3 regions of the Paenibacillus vandeheii genome follow, and region 2 is predicted to be linked to each of the others. Evidence: riboswitches for the same ligand, from Rfam matches in the RefSeq annotation. Region 2 holds a riboswitch; each other region holds the start of a gene.
What was found. Region 2 has a riboswitch for S-adenosylmethionine ahead of metA (homoserine O-acetyltransferase MetA). Riboswitches for the same ligand answer to the same signal wherever they lie in the genome.

Region 1 (3,284 bases), on a different contig from region 2:
TAAAACCCCTTCTCCAATAATTTTTTTTGCATTTTGCACCAAATCGATACCGAATTAGGCAAATGCTATATATGTGTTATTTCCTGGTGAACCATTTAACCAAACGATCGCCAGCCATCTGAAGCACTTGCACCAGAATGACCATAAATACAACAGCTATAATCATAATTTCATTCTGATATCGATAGTAGCCATAATTTATTGCCAATGTTCCCAGCCCTCCACCACCAACCATTCCCGCCATCGCCGTGTAGGAGACAAGGGTAACGATGGTAATGGTAATTCCGGCTAACAGACCCGGCAATGCCTCTGGCAGAAGCACACGCCTTACAATCTGTCCGGTTGAAGCTCCCATCGCCTGTGCCGCTTCGATGACGCCTCGATCCACTTCACGCAGTGTAGTTTCCACCAACCGGGCAAAGTATGGAGCAGCGGCAATGACGAGCGGTGGTATAACACCCAGTACGCCTGTAGCTGTGCCGACCAGTGAACGCGTGAACGGAATGAGTGCAACAATCAGAATGATAAATGGCACTGAGCGCAAAATGTTTACAATAAACGATAGTATAGTGTACACCACTTGAGACTTGATTGAAGCCGACCTTGCTGTCATGAACAGCAATACGCCCAGCGGCAAACCAATGATGATCGTGAACAGTCCCGATGCTCCCAGAATTTGCAGGGTTTCAATTGAAGCCTTACCGATTTCTTCCCAACGTACTGTTGAAAAATCCATTTAACGAAGCACCTCCACATCAAGTCCCTGGGCGATTAACTCATGAATGGTGAAGTTAATCTCATCTGACTGTCCCTCAAACCGAACGGTCAGCTGCCCATAAGGAACTTGTTTGATCGTCGAAATGGTGCCTTGCAAAATGGCGAAATCCACTCCTGTTTTGCGAACCGTTCTGGACAAAATCGCCTCATAGGTTTTATTGCCCAGGAAGGATATTTTCACAAGCTTAGAAGATCCGTCCGTCTGCAATGAAACATCTGCACTCGCCAGTGCAGTCTCTTCCAATGCAATTCCCACCTCATGGTCCCGCATCATAAAGTCACGCGTGATTGCATGCTGCGGCTTGAGGAATACTTCCGTCACCGGACCTTGCTCCACGATGCCTCCCTGATGGATAACCGCCACCTGATCACAGATATTCTGAATCACGTGCATCTCATGGGTGATCAGAACAATGGTGAGGTTGTACTTTTCATTGATATCCAGCAATAACTTGAGAATCGAATCGGTGGTCTGGGGATCAAGTGCAGATGTGGCTTCATCACACAGCAGCACGTTCGGATCACTCGCGAGTGCTCTCGCAATACCCACCCTTTGTTTCTGTCCGCCTGACAGTTGAGCCGGGTATTTATTGCTGTGGTCCTCTAATCCAACCAATGCGAGCATTTCCTTCACTTTGCGATCTATTGCAGCCTTGGGTGTATTGACGAGCTTCAAAGGAAAAGCAACATTGTCATATACCGTAGCTGAGGATAACAGATTAAAGTGTTGAAAAATCATGCCGATCTTACGCCGTTGTTGTTGCAAATCGGTCTTGCCCAGACTGGTTAAATTGATTCCATCCACCCAAACCTCACCGGCCGTCGGGCGTTCGAGCAAATTGATACAACGGATCAATGTACTCTTGCCTGCACCGGAATGACCGATAACTCCGAATATTTCACCCTTGCGGATATTCAAATTTAGATCCGATAAGGCCGTCGTACTTTTTGAACCTTTACCGTACGTCTTGGTTAAACCTTTTAATTCAATCAAAATTACTTGCTCCTTCCCACTGCTTACATGTATCTTTACCCGAATGAAAGGAAAACTCCCCTTCGATGCAAAAAAAGAGCCCCTTTTGCAGAAACAAAAAGGGCTCTTCACGTGAAAGATTATACCTTCTCATCTGCCAAAATTGTGCCTTGCACACATTTTGTAGGAATTAGCACCTAACATCTATAAAGAATGACACAGCTGTCATGCAGTTATAAATCGGTTGCCGGGCTTCATCGGGCCTGTCCCTCCGCCGCTCTCGATAAGAAATATTTAATTTATAAGTTCAGTAGTTATAATATTAATGTCATAATTGTTAATTCCATCTAACTGTCGATCAGGAACTCAGTATAATCCAAGTATTCCGATTTGTCAAAGGGAAATATTTCAAACTAATTACTTTCCGGATGGAGTTATTCCTTGCTTATGCCACTTCTTGTTGATGTAGCCATAGGCTGCTTTTAACGTCTCACATACCATATCCACACCCTGGCGGAGTTCCAAAAGATGCTGATCCAGATCCTCCAGCTTCACTTTCCCTTGCAAAGTCTGGTGCAGCTGCCACAGATCATCCTGCATTTCGGAGTTCATGTAATGAATCTCCATGTTTCTTCGTTTGCGCAATTTGCTCATTGGCTCACGGTAAGAGTCTTTGATCTGGATCAGTTCGTTGGCAAGATCATGATGCAGCTTGTCATATCCGAACTGTCTTAATACGGTAAAATAAGAAAAATGGGTTTTAACATTGGTCGTATTCAGCTCAAATATTTCATTCAACACTGTACCTAACTTATCCAGAATGGCAAAACATCGGATGAAGCCATCCTTATAGAAGTAGACATAACGGGCATACTCCGCTTTTTCGGGTAACGTCATATCATCCGTAGAGCCCGCTTTGACTTTCTGACGAAAATGGGAAGCAGCAAAACAACTTTGCTCCAGTTCATCCAACGAGGAGATGAGTCCCTGGGTCCACACATACAGTTTACGATAATCATGGGTTGGATCATGGTCCACATGCATCTGTCGCTGAAATAACTCAAGCGTGTCCGCCATTGCCTCTATTGCATCCTTCAGTATCCCTTCGTTTTTACGCGGCTTTTCACCCAGCAACGTTCGCAGCATATATAGCCTCCTCTTTCCACTCATCAGATCATCAAAATAATCATAATTCATCATATTTAAACAAAATCGGAAATCAGAGTAAACGTATGACCGCTGCTTACAATAGGGTGCCCTGACACGCCTCACATCAAACAAAGTTCACCTGTCCAATGATGTACATCATCGGATGGTGAACTTCACTGGATTCATCCCCTGAACTACAATAATTCGGATATATTAGAACCGGTTAACGGGCCGATGCAACTTGTACACCAGGAAACTCATATAGGTTAGTACACCGAATAAAATGGCAATATCGAGCATATGCGCCAGCGCCACGAACATGTACACTTCCGGGCGATTCATTGTAAGCATCAGTCCAAAACCAATGACCACTTGCAACAGAACC
Region 2 (3,284 bases):
GCTTCAATCCGGTCACCAACTGTAAAATAATTATCAACAATCAAGTCAACCAGCAGATACAACAGCTTATCCGGCGTACTGATCTCCTGTTCCCACAGGATCGGCTTCAATGTTCTCAATTCACTGACTTTCTGTTTGGTCACACTGATAATAAAGTGTCTGCCAAGGAAGAGGTTGACGGCACGTAAAAAAATCTCTTCATCATCAAAACGAATGCTATTAATAACAATAAAATAATGGCTCTCATAAATTTCAATCTTCGGACGTTGTTCTTCGTCACTCAAGCAGTCTTCTACAGCCAGATCATGCATCATGAATAGCGGTTGAAGTACCGCCAAATCGTCTACGTCCGCATCAATCCAGTAAAATCCCTCCGCTGGTGGAGTCAGCGCCTGCTGAATGTCATCCACCGGAATAAATACACCGTTGTTTACCAACCGGATTTTCATTGTTCATCTACTCCTTCTGCACCCGCCAAATGGGCGGATTTCATCAATATGGGCGCAAAAAGAACAGATCAGCCGGTCGGCAGCGGATCCTGGAAGTCAGGACTGCGTTCGCTTTATAACCAAACGGAAGTAACGTCCCGCTGCCGGCATGCTGATATCAATTCTCTATGCAGTTTGTCGGAATTCGGCTGCCAGTCAGGCCTCGGGTCGCCATCCATTGAATATGTCACCTCTCACATAAGGGTTTACAACACTTGTCTAGTATACCGCTGGTACAGAGTCCTTTCAAGCGCAAAAATGTGTCGATTTCGCGCCCTGGAGCAGTGTATGACAACGGCTGACGAACGGTTCCGATCCAGATGAACAGACATTGAACTACACCTTGACGTGAGGGGATTAATGTTTTAAAGTAAACGGTGAACCACACTAGATTTTACAATTAAATAAAGCGAAATCTTATCAAGAGTAGGTGGAGGGACTGGCCCGATGAAACCCGGCAACCGGCGGTATACCGCACGGTGCTAATTCTTGCAGCGACCAAGTGTCCAAGTTGACACTGTTGTAACTGAGAGATGAGAGAGGCGCATATCTATTTACATATGACCTTTCTCGGAATCCGAGGAAGGTCTTTGTTATATGCACCGACTTCTCAGCAGTGATTTTCGCTAAGGAACTTGAGCTTGCCGCCAGCAATGTGGTTGCAATTCAGCGCCTGCAGGCAAGCTCATGGCAGTCTATAACTGTACGGAGCGAATCGTATCGCACCCGCAGTGGCTGCATCTATTTATGCACAAGGAGGAGTTAGAACGACTATGCCAATCAAAATTCCAGACACACTGCCTGCCAAGGAAGTACTCGCAGGAGAGAACATCTTTGTCATGGACGAGACATCCGCTTATCAGCAGGATATTCGTCCGCTCCGTATCGCTATATTAAACCTGATGCCTACTAAGGAAACGACAGAAACTCAATTGCTTCGTCTGGTAGGTAACACACCCATTCAGGTAGATATCGTTCTGGTTCATCCGAAGTCTCATACGTCCAAGAACACATCCCAGGAATATTTGGACCTGTTCTACAAAACCTTTGACGAGATTGAGCACCGCCGTTTTGACGGCATGATCATTACAGGAGCTCCTGTAGAGCAAATGGATTTTGAAGACGTGAACTATTGGAAAGAAATCCAGGAGATCTTCGAATGGACCAAAACCAATGTGACTTCGACCATGCATATATGTTGGGCTTCCCAAGCGGGTTTATACCATCATTTCGGAGTTCCAAAGGTTCCGCTGGATGAAAAATGTTTTGGCGTATTCTCACACACGATCAACAGATCCAACGTGCCTTTGCTGCGTGGATTTGATGAAGTATTTAACGTTCCGCATTCCCGACATACGGAAGTGCGCCGTGAAGATATTGAAAAGAATGAACATCTCGAAATTTTGGCTGAATCGGAGGAAGCCGGTATTTTCCTGGTCGCTACCAAAGACGGCAAACAAATTTTCGCTACCGGACATGCCGAGTATGACCCGCTTTCATTAAAATGGGAATATGACCGGGATGCATCCAAAGGCATGGATATTGCTCTGCCAAGACATTATTTCCCGAATGACGACCCTTCCTGTGTACCTCCAGCCACCTGGCGGGCACATGCAAACTTATTATTCTCTAATTGGCTCAATTACTATGTGTATCAAGAGACGCCTTACGATATTGGTCCGCAAATTTAATCGACATTACAGGAGGATGCTGCAATGGAAGACAACAAGTTGAAAATCGAAAGCCGATTGGCTCAAATCGGGTCCATCAATGAACCGGTAACGGGTGCCATTAATTTTCCGATCTATCAATCCACTGCGTTTCGCCACCCGAAGCTTGGACAAAGCACGGGGTTTGATTATATCCGTACGACCAATCCCACCCGTAAAGTATTGGAAGAAGCAGCGGCGGCATTGGAGTCGGGGGATGCAGGTTTTGCCTGTAGCTCCGGCATGGCGGCTTTGCAAACGATTTTTGCTTTATTCGGTCAAGGAGATCATCTCATTGTATCGCTGGATCTGTACGGGGGAACGTATCGTTTGCTTGAACGCATCCTGTCTCGATTCGGTGTGACAGCAAGTTACGTAGATACCAATGATCTTGCAGCTCTGGAAAGTATCCGTCAGCCGAACACAAAAGCAGTATTTATTGAGACACCAACCAATCCACTAATGATGATTACGGATGTGGAAGCGGTTTGCTCCTGGGCGAAGAGCCACAACTTGCTGACCATTGTGGATAATACACTACTGACTCCGTTCTTCCAGCGTCCAATTGAACTCGGTGCCGATATCATCATTCATAGTGCCACCAAGTATCTGGGTGGTCATAATGATGTCCTTGCCGGATTAATTATTACCAAAGGGGAAGAATTGTCGGCCGAAATGGCATTCCTGCACAATTCCATTGGTGCAGTGTTGTCTCCAAGCGACTCCTATCAGTTGATGAAAGGTATGAAGACACTTGCTCTTCGTATGGAGCGGCATGAGTATAATGCCTTGACGATTGCCAAGTATCTTTTGGAACACCCAGCCGTTAACGAAGTGTATCATCCTGGTTTGTCGGATCATCCCGGATTTGAAATACAGAATAAACAGTCGAGTGGGAACACAGGCATTTTCTCTTTCAAAGTAAAGGATGCCCGTTATGTTGAACCGCTGCTGCGTCATATTAAGCTGATTGCCTTTGCGGAAAGCCTCGGGGGTGTAGAGTCGTTGATGACCTATCCTGCGGTACAGACCCATGCGGATATCCCGATTGAAATTCGTGACGCTGTAGGTGTGGATGACCGTCTGT
Region 3 (3,284 bases), on a different contig from region 2:
TACGCGGCGTAACATACTGCAATAAATGGAACCCCACAATACAGCGCAATTCGCTGTGTCGGGTCAAAGGCAATACCTATGCATGAAGCCAGGCATAATACAAACGAAATAATCGGTACCACCGGATAAAACGGCGTTCGGTAAACCAGGTCCTTTACCGAGTTACCCTCTCGAATATATTGCCTGCGGAACATATACTGTGAAGCGCTGATGCTCATCCACACCACAACAACCGCGAGGCCTGAGATGGACACCAGCGTAATATACACAGTACCCGGGGCAATAATGCTGGACAGCAAAGCCAGACCGCCCCCGACCATGCTAATCAGAAGTGCATTCAGCGGTACACCGCGCTTGGTCAATTGGGCAAACCACGGAGAGATCGTCTTTTTATCCGCGAGTGACCACAGCATGCGCGAAGAAGCGTATAGACCCGAGTTGGCCGCAGAGAGAATCGCCGTCAGAATGACAAAATTCATTATATCCGCTGCGTAAGGGACACCGACCCGCTCCATCACGGCCACGAATGGACTTTCAAGAACACTGGCATCCGACATCGGCAATAACGCTGAGAGAATAACAATCGTTCCAATAAAAAAGATAATTAAACGCCACAACGTGGTATTGATCGCTTTTGGAATGATCTTCTCCGGATTCTCGGTCTCCCCGGCTGCAATTCCGATCAATTCCGTGCCCGAGAACGCAAAGTTTACGGCAAGCATCGTCATTAGTATCGCAGTAGCCCCATTTGGAAACCACCCTGAACCTGTAATATTGCTTAGAAAAGGGGCAGGTTCCGAATCTGCCATTGGAATAATGCCGAACATGGCTGCCGCACCAATAATAATAAAGACCACAATCGTAAGGACTTTAACCGATGAGAACCAAAACTCTGATTCCGCAAAAAATTTAACGGTTAACGCATTGAACAGGAAGATCATGAGCGCAAACACTGCACTCCAGATCCAAACATTCACAGAAGGGAACCAGCGCTGCATCAGCAGACCGGCCGCTGTAAATTCGGAACCGAGGGCAACCGTCCAGGTTAGCCAATACAACCAAGCCACGGTGTATCCTGTTGCCGGCCCAATGTATTTAGCCGCATAGCTATGAAATGCACCTGTCTCCGGCATATGAACCGAAAGTTCACCCAGACAGAGCATGACCAGATAAACGACAATCGCTCCGATCAGATAAGACAGAATCGTTCCGATCGGTCCTGCCTGCTGGATGGTATAACCCGAGCTAAGAAATAAACCTGTACCGATAACTCCACCAAGTGAGAGCATGACCACATGCCGTGCTTGCATTTTGCGCTGAAAATGCCCTGTATCTTTGTTGTTATCCATGCCTGCTCCCCTAATTCTTCATCCAGAAAAACAAAAAGACACACTCTTCCTGAAGAGTGCGCCGTAACTGACAAATAAAAACAAACGCTCCTATCTATCAGGCTGTTCACCCGCTGGAATTAGCACAGTATCCTTCAGATCTGTTGCTGAGGCTTCTAAGGGCCAGTCCCTCCACCTCTCTGGATAAGAAAATGATTTTTTATAAATATAGCGATCTATCATGGTTGTGTCAACAATTAAATATTATGGAATAACTATATATACATCTTCATCTTTAATCCGTCGATGATCCAGCATCTATAATGTTGATTTTGACATCATAGGTTACGGGAATCTGACTAAACGTTTCATCCCAATTTTTTTTGACCTTTTTCCATACCTTCGGATATTTGATACGCAACTGCTCTCCAAATCCGGCCACTTCAACCCGATACGTATTTTGCATTCTGTTCAAAACCTGCTGTATTTGTTCTTTAACTGTATCAGCGAATTGTCCCTCCAATTCCTTAATATACGTATCTGTTGAAGGAATTTCTGGAGAACTCCAATCTTCCATAAGTTGGCCTTCCGATTCAACTTTTACGTGAAAATAAATATCATCTCCTTGGACTTTTGGCGTTATTTTCGTCTTGGTAGACTTAATTTCATAGGTTACCGTGTGTCCATGAGGCTTAGCATACGACTTCACAGCCCCGGCCTGAGCGTCCCCTGTAATCCATGACAATCCTTCAAGTTCGATCTGGTTTAAGGAGCCCACCCATTTTTTCGTTTCCCCTTTATAGATCCCTGCCCCTGAGAATTTATGTTCACCTTCCGCTGTAAGGACATTTTGCAACAAAAAGCTTGATCCCGACTGCATTTTCCCGTCCAGTTTTGCGAGAGTTACTGCCGGAAGAATCTTGTTGGAGCGGTAAGCATTTGCCACCACCCCCTTTAAATAAAAGGCTGGGATTTCACCCGGCTCATTAGAGCTAAGAGCTTCCAGGGCTGTTCCATGGCTCACCATAACAAGGGAACTGGGACGGATATCATTATCTCGCAAAATAAAATCAAGCAGCTGCTCAAGACTGTATTTCTTCGTCAACTCATGAGAAACAACAATGACCTTTAAATGATGACCAATAAGTGGCCGGTCTCTTCTCAGAGCAAACTGACGAAAAATCTGAAACAGGGAGTCCCCGGTTAACCTTTCGTTTAAAAAAGATTGCCCCTCGGAAGCCCCGGCATTCTTTTGATTTTCTTGCTTTGGCCCGATCCGTGGAACAATCTGTACGGTAGCTGTAAAATTGTTGTTTTTGGGATAGTGACCTCCCTGTGCATTAATGCTCTTTTCAAATTTGGATTCCTCGGCTAAGTCCAATCCCACACCCACATAAACACTCAAATCTTCGATCTCTTTACTGCTCCAGCACCCTGAGGTAAAAACGAGCAGCAACAACGTGAACAACATGATTGATTTCCTTATGAATCTGTTCAATTGTGCTTTCCTCCTTTTTTACGGATCATACTCAGTAGCAAAAGCAATAGCGGTACAACACCAAACAAATAAATAGAAACGTTTCCGCAAGTATCTCCTAGTTTGAACGTGTCGTTTGAATTTTGTGGAAGCATAGCAATAATGTAAGTGATGGGAAGCAAAATAATCAGAAATGGCATCATTTTTTTCTTGAACAATTGTGAACATCCGAGAGAAGCAGCATAATGGGTAATCGTAAAAGTAGAGAAAATCTGCATAATCCAGATCACCAGCAACAAGGATTCGAATCTTTCAAAGACCAACCCCTCAATCTCGAAGCTGCGCATCAAGTCAAGGGTTGGCCATGTTCTTGTTTTCATGCCTTCAATGGATAAGCTCCCGATAACCATAACCAGGGTAATGAAGTAGATTCCCATAGGAATAAGGATCCCCCAGACCATGGCCTTCTTCCCCTTCTC

Region 1: another riboswitch for S-adenosylmethionine. It lies ahead of P5G61_RS25680 (methionine ABC transporter ATP-binding protein); the one in region 2 lies ahead of metA (homoserine O-acetyltransferase MetA).
Region 3: another riboswitch for S-adenosylmethionine. It lies ahead of mmuP (S-methylmethionine permease); the one in region 2 lies ahead of metA (homoserine O-acetyltransferase MetA).

Annotation. Positions count from the first base shown of each region.
Region 1 covers NZ_JAROCD010000014.1:200,053-203,336, forward strand. Annotated here, with positions in the region: gene P5G61_RS25675 (methionine ABC transporter permease) at 77-736, opposite strand; gene P5G61_RS25680 (methionine ABC transporter ATP-binding protein) at 737-1,771, opposite strand; SAM riboswitch class I at 1,898-2,040, opposite strand; gene P5G61_RS25685 (Cthe_2314 family HEPN domain-containing protein) at 2,168-2,896, opposite strand; gene P5G61_RS25690 (COX15/CtaA family protein) at 3,113-3,284, opposite strand, start outside.
Region 2 covers NZ_JAROCD010000012.1:203,429-206,712, forward strand. Annotated here, with positions in the region: gene corA (magnesium/cobalt transporter CorA) at 1-449, opposite strand, end outside; SAM riboswitch class I at 903-1,028, shown strand; gene metA (homoserine O-acetyltransferase MetA) at 1,262-2,179, shown strand; gene P5G61_RS23705 (aminotransferase class I/II-fold pyridoxal phosphate-dependent enzyme) at 2,204-3,284, shown strand, end outside.
Region 3 covers NZ_JAROCD010000013.1:29,043-32,326, reverse strand. Annotated here, with positions in the region: gene mmuP (S-methylmethionine permease) at 1-1,349, opposite strand, end outside; SAM riboswitch class I at 1,437-1,539, opposite strand; gene P5G61_RS23955 (Ger(x)C family spore germination protein) at 1,624-2,826, opposite strand; gene P5G61_RS23950 (spore germination protein) at 2,823-3,284, opposite strand, start outside.